Regions from separate parts of the Planococcus antarcticus DSM 14505 genome, predicted to be linked through region 1. Evidence: riboswitches for the same ligand, from Rfam matches in the RefSeq annotation. Region 1 holds a riboswitch; the other holds the start of a gene.
The links. A riboswitch is a leader RNA that binds a small molecule or an ion and turns the genes downstream of it on or off. The one in region 1 is predicted to bind S-adenosylmethionine.

Region 2: another riboswitch for S-adenosylmethionine. It lies ahead of BBH88_RS13420 (methionine biosynthesis PLP-dependent protein); the one in region 1 lies ahead of BBH88_RS15220 (methionine ABC transporter ATP-binding protein).

The regions. Positions count from the first base shown of each region.
Region 1 covers NZ_CP016534.2:3,098,388-3,106,089, reverse strand. Annotated here, with positions in the region: gene BBH88_RS15235 (M20 family metallopeptidase) at 1-614, opposite strand, end outside; gene BBH88_RS15230 (MetQ/NlpA family ABC transporter substrate-binding protein) at 642-1,475, opposite strand; gene BBH88_RS15225 (methionine ABC transporter permease) at 1,849-2,499, opposite strand; gene BBH88_RS15220 (methionine ABC transporter ATP-binding protein) at 2,489-3,520, opposite strand; SAM riboswitch class I at 3,658-3,772, opposite strand; gene BBH88_RS15215 (glycerol-3-phosphate acyltransferase) at 3,896-4,537, opposite strand; SAM riboswitch class I at 4,668-4,784, shown strand; gene BBH88_RS15210 (O-acetylhomoserine aminocarboxypropyltransferase/cysteine synthase family protein) at 4,883-6,175, shown strand; gene metX (homoserine O-acetyltransferase MetX) at 6,188-7,201, shown strand; gene BBH88_RS15200 (helix-turn-helix domain-containing protein) at 7,265-7,495, opposite strand; gene BBH88_RS19935 (DMT family transporter) at 7,606-7,702, shown strand, end outside.
Region 2 covers NZ_CP016534.2:2,685,892-2,693,593, forward strand. Annotated here, with positions in the region: gene BBH88_RS13410 (hypothetical protein) at 1-312, shown strand, start outside; gene BBH88_RS19435 (hypothetical protein) at 504-674, shown strand; gene BBH88_RS13415 (LLM class flavin-dependent oxidoreductase) at 717-1,724, opposite strand; SAM riboswitch class I at 2,211-2,316, shown strand; gene BBH88_RS13420 (methionine biosynthesis PLP-dependent protein) at 2,392-3,516, shown strand; gene metC (cystathionine beta-lyase) at 3,509-4,681, shown strand; gene BBH88_RS13430 (Fe(3+) ABC transporter substrate-binding protein) at 5,113-6,180, shown strand; gene BBH88_RS13435 (ABC transporter permease) at 6,253-7,702, shown strand, end outside.

The DNA of each region.
Region 1 (7,702 bases):
AACTGCAAAACAGCATCCAACGCATTAATACCTTGTTCAGGAGAGCCTGCTGCATGAGCAGGCTTGCCGTGAAAGTGAAATTCCAATGGATCGACAGCAAGGGAAGGACCGGTGACAGCCGAATTTCCGGAAGGATGCAGCATCAAAGCGGCATCAATGCCCTCGAGTAGTCCATGTTTAACGAAACTGCCTTTGGCGCTGCCATTTGGTCCGCCTTCTTCCGCGGGTGTTCCGAGAACGATAACGCGGCCGCCAGTAACGTCTAATGTTTCTGATAAAGCAATGGCGGCAGCGACGCTAGTCGTTCCAATAATATTATGACCACAGGCGTGTCCAATTCCGGGGAGTGCATCATATTCAGCGAGATAAGCGATTGTTGGCCCCGGAAGTGAGCTAGTCTTACTGGCGACAAAGGCGGTGTCGTGGCTGGCAACACCTTTGTCGACAGTAAATCCTGCGTCTTCAAGCAAATCAATCAATAAGGAACTTGCATAAAACTCTTCGTTACCGATTTCAGGTTTGGCATGAATTGCCTGGCTTATTTCGATATATGCTGTATGTCGCGAATCGATAGATAGGGAAATGGTCTGTCTTGCGTCCTTAATCAGGGTCATTGGAGTTCCTCCTATACAGATAATTTCTTATTGATAATCGACGAGTTCATCAACTGTGACAACGGTTGGAATCTGACCGCCTTTTGTATGTTCGATAATAAAGTCGGCAGTGTCTTCCTGCTGATAAATCTCAACGATTTTCTGGTAAGCTTCATTGTCTGCTTCTTCAGCATTTGCAGCAATCAGGTTGATATAAGGTTTAGCTGTGTCGCTTTCGCGCGCAATCGGATCATCTGTCGGATTCAATCCAGCATCAACGGCAACCCCATTGTTGATAATTGAAGCTGCAACATCAGGCATCGCACGCGGTGTATGTCCGGATACCATAGGAACAATTTCGATGTTTTTCGGATTTTCAATAATATCTTCAGCTGTTCCAGTAAGACCCGCATCTTCAGAAAGTGTGATCAATCCCGCCTCATCAAGCAGCAATAGTGCACGCCCCATATTAGTGGCTTCATTTGGTGTTGCGATTTGTGAACCTTCAGGAATTTCGTCGATAGCTTCGTATTTATCGGAATACAAGCCCATTGGCGCGATAACGGTAGAACCGATTGGCACGATATCGACGTTGTGCTCTTCGACAAATTCATCAAAATAGGAAATCGTCTGAAACGCATTCAAATCCAATTCGCCTTCGGCAAGAGCCAAGTTTGGAGCTACATAATCAGAAAAGGTTTGGATCTCTATATCAATTCCTTCAGCTTCCGCTTTATCAGCAACGTAATCCCAGATGGTTGTATCGGAACCGCTGATGCCAAGAGTGACTGTCGTGTTGCCTCCAGAACTGCTGTCGTCACCGCAGGCCGCCAAGATTAATACCAGTAGCGAAAGTAATGTTGCAGTTGTAATTTTTTTCATGATTAGTTCCTCCATTTTCTCTGTGATGTTTTCATTGAAACTTCAGAAAGTATAATCTTTCAATTGTTTATTTATTGTCTAGGTTCCAGCGCCCGTCGAATCTACACGGGCGCTTGCGCTTTTCTGTGTCCAGACTTCAGCAGCCAGCCCCTCGAGTCGCTTCAGCCTTACCGGCAATGGCAAGGAACGCCATTACCGGTAAGGCTTCCAGCGCTTGTCGGGGCTACATGGCTGCTTGCGCTTTTCTGAGTGTCCAGCTCCAGCGCCCAGATTCTAGGGTCATAAGTCACTCTGGCTGTGCGGCTGAGAACACGCCGCTTCGCCAGCGCGTCTTATGCCCGTCGAATCTACACGGGCACTTGCGCTTTTCGTGCTAACTGCGTCTTACGCGTCTTGATAAAACGTTTCCGAACGATTGAACGCCTTGTACGAGTACGACTAGAATGGCTACTGTGATGAACATCACCACGGTGTCGAATCGTTGGTAGCCGTATGTGATGGCCAAGTCTCCAAGGCCGCCGCCTCCAATGGCACCTGCCATGGCTGATGCACCGATCAGGCCGACTACCGCTATGGTCAAAGCGAGAACCAGTGAACTTAAAGCCTCAGGAATCAGGAAGCGAAAAATAATTTGTATCGGTGAAGCGCCCATTGCTTGAGCGGCTTCGATGACCCCTTTGTCGACTTCCAGTAAGGAGTTTTCAATTAACCGGGCAATATAAGGTCCGGCGTAGAAGACCAATGGAACAATTGCCGCGGCCGTACCGATGGATGTGCCGACAATGATGCGTGTCAGTGGGATAATGGCGACCATCAAAATGATAAAAGGAACGGATCTAAAAATATTGATGATAATGTTGAGCGCTTTGGAAACCGGTTCGTTTTCCAGTAGATGACCTTTACGTGTGACTACCAGCAGGATGCCAAGAGGGAAGCCGATCAATAAGGAAAAGCCGAATGCTGCGCCGGTCATATAAATGGTTTCCCATAGGGCTTCCAGAATTTGTTCGTAGTTAACTGACATAATTGTTGACCTCCTCTATGTGAATATTGCTGTCCCGAATAGAGGATAAGGCTCGTTCAATTTCACTTGGCTCTCCAGAGAATTCGACGATCAGGTTGCCGTATGGAATGCCCTGCAGCTCAGTGATATTGCCGAACAGCACATTCAGGTCAACCTTGAAATCACGAGATACACGAGACATGAACGGCTTGCCGACAGATGTGCCGGTAAACTGCAACCGGTAGATGGCATGGTCGCTTTGGGCATCCTGGATTTGTTCCAACAGCGATTCAGGCAGCTCATCGTTCATGACGGAGCGGACAAAGCGCTTCGTGGTAGGCTGTTGTGGGTTCGAGAAAATATCGAAGACACTGCCTTGCTCGATAACTTTTCCTGCTTCAAGGACGGCCACCTTATCACAGATTTCCCGGATAACGCCCATTTCATGTGTGATGAGCAGGATGGTGATGTTGTATTCCTTGTTGATTTTTCGAAGGAGATCCAAAATCGATTTAGTCGTTTGTGGATCAAGTGCTGACGTCGCTTCATCGCACAGCAGTACAGAAGGGTTTGTGGCAAGTGCCCGTGCAATGCCAATGCGCTGTTTTTGTCCGCCCGACAGCTGGTCTGGATATTTTTGTGCCTGATCTGCAAGACCAACAAAATCGAGTAAATCTTTTACTTGTTTTTCAATATCAGCTTTAGGGGTCTTTGCTAGTAATAACGGCATCGCCACATTGTGATAAACTGTTTTTGAATTTAGCAGATTAAAATGCTGGAAAATCATGCCGATATCTTTCCGAATAGTACGAATTTTTTTACTAGATAAAGTCAAAACGTCTTGTCCGTGTATCAATATACGTCCGGCAGAGGGACGTTCGAGAAGGTTTACTGTGCGGATTAATGAGCTCTTACCGGCTCCGCTAAAACCAATGACTCCGTAAATTTCGCCGGTTTCGACGGTCAAATCGATACCATTTAAAGCATGGATTTCTTGTTTTCCTGATTGATAGGTCTTGGCGACCCCTTCGAATTGAATCACGGTGATTAAACCTCCTCGTGCTGTAATAGATTTTAGTAAATTGATAGGACCCACATTCTTACAAGAAATTAGACAAACAGGAGCCCTCTTTTTTCTTATCCATAAGAAAAAAGAGGGCTCCTGTTGAAACCATCTAATTCTCATCTTCCAAATGCTTAACGGCATTTGCAGGAGTTGGCACAGTTTTTGCGGTTAAACAAATCTGCTGCCGAAACGTCTCAGGGCCTGTCCCTCGGTTTCTCTTGATAAGAAAGTGATGTGTACTATTCGATTCGTGAGTCTCACTTTATGGTGAAATAACAAAAAAGTCAAGGGAGTTTTTGAATTTTTTTCACAATCTTTAGAATAGACGAAGAAACAATCTAGAAATCCGACTCAGTTTGAGGTTGTAGTTTTCTTTCGGAAAACAGAAGATACTTTGTTTTCAGTGCCATCCTTTATTCGAATAATGTTTTCCCGATGTTTCCATGCGGCCATGGCAAACAGTATAGAGGCTATCAGCCATGGCCAGTTTCCGGAAGCAGGACCGAAAGCGATTACGAAATAAACTGCATATAGTACAAGTACACCAATGACCAGGTAGTTTGTCGCGAGCGAAACGCTGATCAATAATAGCAAGCCAAGTAAACCAAGTTTCCAGTCGAGGGCTACCATGACGCCTATAACGGAAGCGGTGCCTTTGCCTCCTTTAAAGTTCATATAGAAGGGGAAATTATGGCCAAAAACAACACCAGCACCGGCAACAAATAATAATGCCCATATCATTTCAGTTGAAAAACTACCTGATTCCAATAACAGGCGCAGACCTGCAACGGCAGCAAACCCTTTAAAAATATCAATAAATGCAACAAGCAAACCGTATTTCCAGCCCAGCACGATGGCAGCATTGGAAGCTCCGGAGTTTTTCACCCCTTCTTTTTTGACGTTCACCCCTGATAATGCTTGCGCTGCAAGGGATCCGTGAAAACAACCGATTACATAGCCTCCGATAAATAATAACAAAATCCAGATAAGCATACAGATTCCTCCTCTATTACTTGATAACGTTTGAGGAAAGAGAAGGTTTCGAAATTTTTTGACTAATACACTTGACAAAAAGCGCCATAGTTTTTATAATTCACAACAAGACGAAAAACCAAATCAAATACTCTTATCGAGAGTGGCGGAGGGATAGGCCCTGTGATGCCCGGCAACCAACAGACGATTCTGTCTGAAAAGGTGCTAATTCCTACAGAATCGATTGATAGGTTCTGATAGATAAGAGGAGGAAACTCCGTAATTTACGGCCCTCTTCTTAGCGAAGAGGGCTTTTTGTTGTCCTCTTCGGCAATATGTATCAATAAAAAACAGGGGGAATGGAAAATGACAAACTTAAAACCAGAAACATTATTGCTACACGGCGGGCAACAACCGGATCCAGCGACAGGGTCAAGAGGAGTGCCAATCTACAAAACCACTTCTTACGTCTTCAAGGATACACAACATGCACAGGATCTCTTCGGCCTGAAGGACACCGGCAATATCTATTCGCGCATCATGAATCCAACAGTTGATGTCTTTGAACAGAGAGTAGCATTATTAGAAGGCGGTACTGCAGCAGTTGCTCTTTCTTCGGGAATGGCTGCCATCGCATTCTCTATTTTAAATATTGCAGAAGCCGGCGATGAAATTGTAGCAGATAGTAGTCTGTATGGCGGCACTTACAATTTATTTGCGAACACCTTGCCGCGTTATGGCATCACGACCACATTCGTGGATGCTACAGATCCGGAAAATTTCAAAGCGGCAATTACAGAAAAAACCAAAGTTTTATTCGGTGAAATTATCGGCAACCCAAGCCTGAATGTCTTCGATGTAGAAAAGGTAGCAACAATTGCACATGAAAACGGAATTCCGTTATTGATTGATAACACATTTGCTTCTCCATACGGCAGCAATCCGATTGAATTTGGTGCAGATGTGGTTATTCATTCCGCTACGAAATGGATCGGCGGGCATGGCACAACGATTGGCGGGGTAGCCGTGGATGCTGGAACATTTAATTGGGATAATCCACGCTTCCCGAACTATACGCAGCCAGACGAATCGTATCACGGACTGCGTTATGGCATTGATGTGCCAGATGCGGCATTTGCGACAAAACTGCGCGTGCAACTATTGCGGGATTTTGGACCATCACTGAGTCCGGAAAGTGCGCATGCTTTTCTTCAAGGACTGGAGACGCTGCATTTGCGCATTCCGAAACATAGCAGCAATGCTCAGCTTATTGCGGATTATTTAAGGCAGCATCCACAAATCGAATGGGTCAATTTCTTAGGATTTGAAAATCATCCTTCCCATCAATTAGCGAAGAAATACTTGAAGAATGACGGATATGGCTCGATTGTCAATTTCGGTATCAAAGGCGGACGTGAAGCGGGCCGTAAAGTGATCGATAGCGTCAATCTCTGGTCGCATGTAGCCAATGTAGGAGATGCCAAATCGCTGATCATTCATCCGGCTTCCACCACGCATCAGCAGCTGAACGATGAAGAACTGAAATCATCCGGAGTAACGGAAGAGTTGATCCGCTTGTCTGTTGGGTTAGAAAACGCAGAAGATTTAATCGCCGATTTGGAGCAGGCGATACAGGTAGCCGTATTGGAAAACGTATAAGGAGGGATTTTCATGAAGACAGTATCCATCGGCTCTTTAACTCTGGATTCAACTGAGATTTTAAACGACGTAGAACTTGCATACGAACGTCTCGGAGACAAAAAAGCTCCGGCTATTCTGGTGTGCCATGCATTGACAGGCGACCAATATGCAATTGGCACAGAGGAAAATCCAGGGTGGTGGGCAGGATTAATCGGACCAGGCAAGCCGGTGGATACAACTGTTTTTCAAGTGATTACCTTCAACGTACTGGGCGGCTGCCATGGCTCGACTGGCCCATTATCAAAAAATCCGGAAACAGGAGAACCTTATCGTGCTGAGTTTCCAACACTGACCATACGTGATATGGTGCGGGCCGAATATCATGCCTTGAAAAAACTGGGGATCGACCATCTTGCCGGCGTGATAGGCGGCTCATTGGGTGGAATGAAAACCTTGGAATGGGGAAAATCGTATCCAGAATTTATTGATGCGGTTCTTCCTTTAGCTGTCACACCCTACTACGGCGATTACGGTGTTGCTTTTAACCATATCGGCATTTTGGCGATTGAGAATGATAGAGATTTCAACTCTGGAAATTATGAGGATTCGGCACTTTTAAAAGGATTTCAAGTAGCCAGAATGGCAGGCATGCTCACTTACCGCAGTGGCAATATGTTCAATCAGCGATTCGGACGCACCAGCGATGGCGATGAATTCAATGTACAGTCGTACTTGAATTATCAAGGTAAGAAATTGGCAGGGCGTTTTGATGCCAATAGCTATGTACTGCTGCTGAAAGCTATGAACACGCATGACATTCAAGATGCTGTTTTGGACATTCCTGTCTATTCCTTGTCCTTTACCCACGATTTACTTTATCCAAGTGAATTGATGGTTCCCTGGCTGGAAAAACAGACGACTGCAACTTGGGAAATTGTTGAAACGAATTTTGGCCACGATGGATTTCTGGTTGAATTTGAAAAATGGGGCGGATTTATCGAGGAAAAGTTAAAAAGTCTATTCGTGCCTGAACTCACGCGGTAGCTGAGGTTTTACAGAAAAAGCATCGGAGAGGGACTGTTCCCGTCTCCGATGCTTTTTTGGTAATCAGTCTTCGTCTTTAATATCCACATCTTCTGGAATAGGAATGGCGCGCCATTCCTCCAGCGCTCGCTTCGCCTCTTCCAACTGTTGGAAATGTGTCCCGAACTGAGAGGTGTTGATCATGTATTGTTCCCCATCATGTACTGCACGAATACGGCCTCCCAATACATAGCGATTGACTTGATCTTCAGGCATGGACAAAAAAGCGGCAGTTTCCTGGACTGTCATATACATAAGATCCCCCTCCTCTTTTCTTTTATTATAATAGAACAAGGTGGCTATCTCAAACCATCAGCGCCATGGTTGTTAGTAGGATAGTCTACTAGAAAGGCAGAGGTGAGATTTTGCATTATACAGCTTCTTTATTGGTGCTCATAGCAGCCATTTTATGGGGAACGACAGGAACAGCCCAATCTTTTTTTGACGGAACAGCACATCCGC
Region 2 (7,702 bases), 410 kb from region 1:
AACCTTTGGCTCCCTCCTAAACATACGAGTCAGACATGGCTGATGGCTTCTCAAGAACCATTATTCGAAACAGAAGAAGTGGAAGACGAATGGGTCGCCTTTTCACTCCAAAATCGACTGTCCCAGTTAAACTGGTTAACTCCGGAAGGGCCGTACGTCAAACTCGAATTGACGGACGACCCACGAACACAACTCGCCTATGGCTATATTGAAAAACGGACGGCAGACCTAACTTCCCTGGAATGGAATGAAACCTCTCCTTCCCTGTTCTTCGAATCCATGATTCTGAACGCACAAATCAATCAGCAATAATAAGCAAAAAACCGTTAGAGCTATTGCTCTAACAGTTTTTTTGCTTATAGTTGTTTTCCCGCAATAAACCTGCGGGATTCCAAGTGATTTCCCTTTATATTTAACAGAATATTCAGTATACTATAAGTGAGACAGGACTCCGCTTTCATTGCCATATGGCTGCTAAGTAGATAACGAGGAGGTTGGTTATAATGGAACGCAAGTTACTCGATCCACAAGAAGCCGAACTTCGTTCAGATGACGATTTCAATGCTATTCTGAATATGATTGGTGAAGGTGCACCTGATTACACAGCCTATGAAGAAGACGAGATTCCAAAAGAACGACGTCGGGAGGAAGACAAAGCGAAAGATCTGCTCTAAGTTCAAATTATCGCCTTTCCGCATGGGGAGGTGATTTTTTGCTTAGTCCATCATTTCTGCCACATAATCATACGACCGCAGGCGATCTTCCTGATGAAAGATTGGCGAGTTGACGATGACTTCGTTGGCTCTCGTTTTTTGGATAAAATTTTTCAACTTTTGTTTGACGACGCCCGGTGTTCCAACAATCATCGATTCAGAATCCAACTTGTCATGGAAAATCGCAATTTCACGATCCGTCCAAACTTCTCCAAGGTTGTCGATAGGCGGTTGGAACGTCGTCGGCTCGCCTCTCATCAAGGAGAACATCTGCTGTTGCGAAGAAGTTGCCAGCCACTCGGCACGTTCCTGTGTCTCCGCAACAATGATATTGACGCCAAGCATTGCGTAAGGCGACGCCAAAGCTGGAGAAGGTTTGAAATTTTGGTGGTACAACTGCAGCGCCTGCATCATATAATCCGGTGCAAAATGGCTGGCAAATGAAAACGGCAAGCCTTTTAATGCGGCAAGCTGTGCACTGAACCCGCTCGAACCCAATAGCCAAAGCGGAATCTTCAAATCAGTTCCAGGATAGGCACGAACACGTCCAACCGGATTTTCCGAAAAGTAATTTTCCAACTCTGCTACCTGCTGCGGAAAATCATCTCCGCTGTTCTGTATATTGCGGCGCAGTGCATGGGCTGTAGCCTGATCACTGCCCGGTGCACGACCGAGACCTAAATCGATACGTCCTGGATAAATGGTCTCTAGCGTTCCAAATTGCTCCGCAATGACAAGTGCTGCATGATTTGGCAACATGACACCTCCGGAACCCACACGAATAGAGCTAGTCGCTCCAGCAATATGTCCAATGAGAACCGACGTTGCTGAGCTGCCAATACCCGGCATATTATGGTGTTCAGCTAGCCAATAACGGTTGAACCCCAATCGCTCAACATACTGTGCCAATTCTACACTATTTTTGAATGTCTGCGCCGTTTCAGCACCTTCGTTTATCGGCGCCAAATCAAGCACCGACAATGGTATATTTTCGAATTTCTTAATCTGCATAATTACTTTCACTCCTATTCCCTTCCATTGTAGCGATGTTTATCTTAATCGTCCTTTTTTTTGCTCAAGCTATGAAAAGTGAAAGTGCCTGGTCAGCTCTGACAGGTATAAGGCAGACCAGTAGTGTGGCGTTCTTTGCCACACAGCTGGGCTGACTTATGTCCCGAAGAGCTAGGCACTTGCAACTGGACAACACGAAAAGCGGAAGCTGCCGTGTAGCTCTGACAGGCATAAGGCAGACCGGCGAAGCGACGTTTCTTCAGTCGCACAGCCGGGTTGCCTTATGTCCCGAAGAGCTGGCTGCTGAAGCTAGACAACACGAAATGTGAAAGTGCCTGGTCAGCTCTGCCTTAAGTAGTTAATCAAACTAATTTCCCGCCCACTCTATATATTTCCATTATTTAAAATTCAACCCTTGCTTTTCTTCGTCAATTGGTTTACGATTACCAACATCGAATCAGAAACAACCCAAACTTAATAAGATATTTCTTATCTAGAGAGACGGAGGGATTTGGCCCTGTGAAGTCTCAGCAACCAGTCTGACGAAGACTACGGTGCTAATTCCAATAGGCTTTTGCCTACCAGATGAGAAGAATGCATTTCTAAACAGAGGCTTTCTTCTTTTGAAGAAAGTCTCTGTTTTTTTATTGTTGGGAGGATGAGTAGAATGACAAGACACAACTTGGAAACTTTATTGGTTCAATTAGGCAATCGCAGTGACTCTGCTACCGGAGCGGTAAATCCACCCATTTATTTATCAACAGCCTATGAACACCAGGAACTTGGACAATCAACTGGCTATGATTATACGCGAACAAAAAATCCGACGCGTTCAGTCCTTGAAGAAGGATTTTCAGAACTTGAAGGGGCGGATGCCGGATTTGCCTGTAGTTCTGGAATGGCAGCTATCCAACTGGTTTTGTCTCTTTTCCGTCCAGGCGACGAAATATTAGTGCCAGAGGATATTTATGGCGGAACGTACCGCCTACTGGACCACTTTGCAGCTACTTATAATATCCACCCCCAATATGCCGAGTTTAAAGATGTACAGGTCACCGAAGAAAAAATCACATTAAATACGCGTGCGCTCTTTATTGAAACACCAACGAATCCGCTCATGCAAGAAATCGATCTTATTGCCTATGCAGCATTGGCCAAAAAGCATAAGCCTCTATTAATAGTCGATAATCCCTTCCTGACACCTTTCTTTCAGCAGCCGATTGAACTGGGAGCAAATATCGTCATCCACAGTGCTACCAAATACATCGGCGGCCATAATGACGTCCTGGCCGGCCTAGTTGCTGCAAAAGGCGAAAGCATCTGCGAAAAGCTCTCGATGTTCCACAACTCAGTTGGCGCCGTACTATCGCCTTTCGACTCCTGGCTGTTGATCCGCGGATTGAAAACCCTTCCCTTGCGCATGCGGCAACATGAAGCAAACGCAAAGGCTATCGCAGCATTTTTGGCCCAGCAGCCGGCTATTTCGGACGTGCTGTATCCCGGAAGAGGTGGCATGTTGTCGTTCCGGCTGCAGGAAGAAGAATGGGTCGGTCCTTTCCTTGAACACATCAAACTCATCACTTTTGCTGAGAGCTTAGGGGGCGTTGAAAGCTTCATCACCTACCCAGCCACTCAAACCCATGCAGATATCCCTTTTGAAGAGCGCACCAAACGCGGTGTCTGCAACCGGCTATTGCGCTTCTCGGTTGGCGTCGAACTGGCTGAAGATTTAATCGCTGACCTGATACAGGCATTTTCGAAATTACAGAAGGAGGTTGTTGAATATGACTGATCGTGTTGAAACCAGGTTTATTCACTCTACTGGAGTTGACCCGCAAACCGGGGCCGTTAACGTACCAATCTATTTATCTTCCACATTCCATCAGAAAAGCCTGGATTCGTTTGGACCTTTCGATTATAGTCGCTCTGGAAATCCGACTCGCCTGGCATTGGAAGAAACCATTGCAAACCTAGAAGGCGGCAAACGTGGATTCGCCTTTTCTTCAGGCATGGCCGCTATTTCCTCCGCTTTCATGCTACTGTCTTCCGGAGACCACGTCCTGGTTTCAGAGGATGTCTACGGAGGCACTTACCGTTTTATCACCGAGGTTTTGAATAAATTTAATATCGAGTATACCTTTGTCAATATGACCGACTTGAACGAAATGGCCAATGCAATCCAGCCGAATACAAAAGTGATTTACTTGGAAACACCATCAAATCCCGTCATGAACATTACTGACATTGAAATCGCGGCAAAGTTGGCGAAAGCTAATGGCTGTCTGACATTCGTAGACAATACCTTCATGACGCCACTTTACCAAAATCCATTAGAGCTTGGTGCAGACATCGTGCTTCACAGCGCGACGAAATTCCTTTCCGGACACAGTGATGTCATTGCAGGTCTTGCCGTGACCAAAGATGAAGAACTCGGAAACCGCCTTGGTTTTATTCAAAATACTTTCGGTTCGGTTTTAGGAGCGCAAGATTCCTATCTATTGATCCAAGGCATCAAAACTTTAGGTGCCCGGTTAGGCCAGTCATCTGAATCGGCCCGCCTTATCGCTGAGTACTTGCATAACCACCCGTTAATCGAAGAAGTATACTACCCTGGATTTTCATTCCATCCCGGTAACCCAATTCACGAACGCCAGGCAAAAAATGCAGGGGCGGTTCTCTCCTTCCGCTTAGCTGATAAAAAATCAGCTCGGGTTTTTGTGGAGCATTTGAGAATTCCAGTATTTGCAGTAAGCCTTGGTGCAGTTGAATCGATCCTGTCGTATCCGGCAACAATGTCCCATGGCTCTATGCCTGCTGAAGAACGAGAAAAGCGTGGAATTACCGATGGCTTGCTGCGTTACTCTGTCGGCCTTGAACATCCGGATGATTTGGTGCAGGATCTCACCCAAGCATTGGCCCAGGTCGCTCGCCGAAACGGCTTGAGCATCGCAAATTGAATATATTTTATGTAGTGAAGAATATTGTTCCAAGGATAGCCTTCTATTCGAAAAATCAAAATACACTTTGGCAGCCTTTGGATAATTTCTTAATACATGCGTATAAAAAGCCTCTTGCCAATATTGGCAAGAGGCTTTTTTATTCTGGATAAAGAAAAAATCAACGAAACGGATCCAGATGTAATTCGAAAACCCTTATGAACTTTATAGAAGTACCATAAATCTATTACTGTCCTTGTTCTCTCCTGCAACCATATTGCTCTAAAAATAAACACTGATGGACCATCGCCTACTCATCTTTTCGACACAAATATAAAAAAAACGATATACTTCGTTAATTCTGATTGACATTCTCAATTAGCTCTCTATAATTGAGGTTGAGAATGATTTTCATTTAAGTTCTCAATTACATATCAAAGGGAGAGACACTCATGAAAAAAAGCTTTTATCTTATTTTAGCATTTTTACTTCTTGTTTTAGCAGCATGCGGAAGTAATGATGCATCCGAACCAGCAACAGATGATGCACCTGAAGAAGCAGCGGAAAGCAAAGAAGTCAATTTATATACGGCAAGACATTACGATGTAGACGACGAGTTATACAAGAAATTCGAAGAAGAGACAGGCATTAAAGTGAACTTGATCAAAGGTGAAGCAGATGAATTGCTCGAGCGCATCAAGCGTGAAGGAGACGGTACCCAAGCTGACTTGTTCTTAACGGCAGATGCCGGACGCTTGTTCCGTGCTAAAGAAGATGGATTGCTGCAAGCAGTGTCGAGTGACTTGCTAGACGAACAGATTCCAGAAAAATTCCAAGATACAGACCAAATGTGGTACGGCTTAACTAAACGTGCACGTGTAATTGTTTACAACAAAGAAACAGTAACACCTGAAGAATTATCCACATATGAAGCTTTGACAGAAGATGAGTGGAATGGCCGTGTATTGATTCGTGGCTCTGAAAACATCTACAATCAATCTTTACTTGCTTCATTCATCGAAATAGACGGTGAAGAACAAGCCAAAGAATGGGCTGCAGGCCTTGTAAAGAATTTCGCACGTGATCCTGAAGGCGGAGATCGTGATCAAGCTAAAGCGATCGCAGCTGGAGTTGGTGACGTCGCTATTATGAACAGCTATTATTTCGGACAAATGCTGAACTCTGAAGATCCTGCTGAAGTGGAAATCGCAGAAGGACTTGGATTGTTCTTCCCGAACCAAGAAACGACTGGCACACATGTTAACATTAGTGGTGCTGGAGTCGTCAAAACCTCTAAAAACAAGGAAAACGCCGTGAAACTGCTCGAATTCCTTTCGGCTCCTGAAGCTCAAGGTACATTTGCAGAAGCTAATTACGAATACCCGGTAAATGAAGAAGTTGAGCCTTCTGAGTTATTAAACTCATGGGGTGAATTTAAAGAACAGGATATTCCGCTTTCTGCATTAGGAGATAACAATGCTAAAGCAATTCTGCTCTTCAATGAAGTAGGCTGGAAATAATTAAGTTGCTCTGCCCTTGCTGTAGTTTTTTACAGCAAGGGATTTCTGACGATTGGGAAGGTGGCTAAAACCATGCAAAGAAGATTAGCTAATGTAAATATTTGGACGGTTGCAGCCATCGCCATTATCGCTGCATTATTTTTACCGAATTTAACGATTGTGACAGGCCTTTTTACCCCCTCTAACGACAATTGGGCACATATGAAAGAATTTGTCCTCTGGTCGTTTGTAACAAACTCCTTGATACTTGTTGTGGCCACTGCTGCTTCAACAATTTTAATTGGCCTAAGCTTGGCTTGGCTGATTGCCCAGTATCAGTTCCCTTTCAGGCGATTTTTAAAATGGGCACTGATTCTGCCTCTTTCCATTCCACCTTTCATTGGCGCCTATACATATCATGGGATCGTCAATTATACAGGAGTGATTCAGACAACGCTTCGTGAGCGTTTCGGCATGGAATTGAACCCTGCGCACTTCGACATTATGAACTTGCCGGGAGCAATTTTCATCTACACAGTGTTCCTGTATCCGTATGTCTACACCATCACACAAGTTTTCTTGTCGCAGCAATCCGCTTCACTCATTGAGAGCACACGACTACTCGGAAAAGGTCCATGGCGGACATTTTTCCAAGTAGTGGTCCCGATATCACGGATTTCCATTATTGCTGGTGCCAGTTTAGTCATCCTAGAAGTTTTGAATGATTACGGCGTAGTTAAATACTATGGCATTCAGACGTTTACGACGGCGATCTTTCAATCTTGGTTTGGCTTGGGGGATATCGAAACATCCATTAAGCTGGCAGCTTCTTTGATGGGATTTGTCATTGTGATTCTGCTGATTGAAAAAATTCTGCGTGGCAGACGCCAATACAGCTATTCTTCCACTAAAGTCAGGCCATTGCCACTCATCAAATTAACCGGCTGGAAAGCTTTTGCTGCCGCTGGCTATGGCTTTTCCATACTGGCTTTAGGATTTTTCATACCTGTTATCCAATTGATCGACTGGACGGTTTTGACTTTCGGAACCATTCCACTGGATGAATTTATGTCCTATATAAGGAATTCGGTCTTTGTAGCAGGATTCAGCGCAGCAGCTATTATCGTTTTCGCTTTGATTGTCGGCAATTTCGCGCGTCTTGTCCAGGGAAAGCTGGCCAAACTGCTGCCGAAACTGACTGTTCTTGGCTATTCCATTCCCGGGGCTGTCATTGCGGTCGCTGTTGTAACAGCCTTTGTGGCACTGGATGAATTTCTGGCCCCGCTTTACCAGTTGGCCGGATTGAACACAACGCTTGTACTCAGTGTCAGCATCATCCTGCTCATCACGGCTTACATCATCCGGTTTTTCGCCATCGGCTACAGTTCCATCGAAACGGGTTACGATAAAATCGGTACTGATTTCCAGGATGCTTCTCGCCTATTAGGTGCAGGACTGACAAGAACTTTCTTCAAAGTAGACATGCCGATGATGAAAGGGGCCATCGTCAGCGGATTTATCCTTGTCTTCATCGATGTGCTGA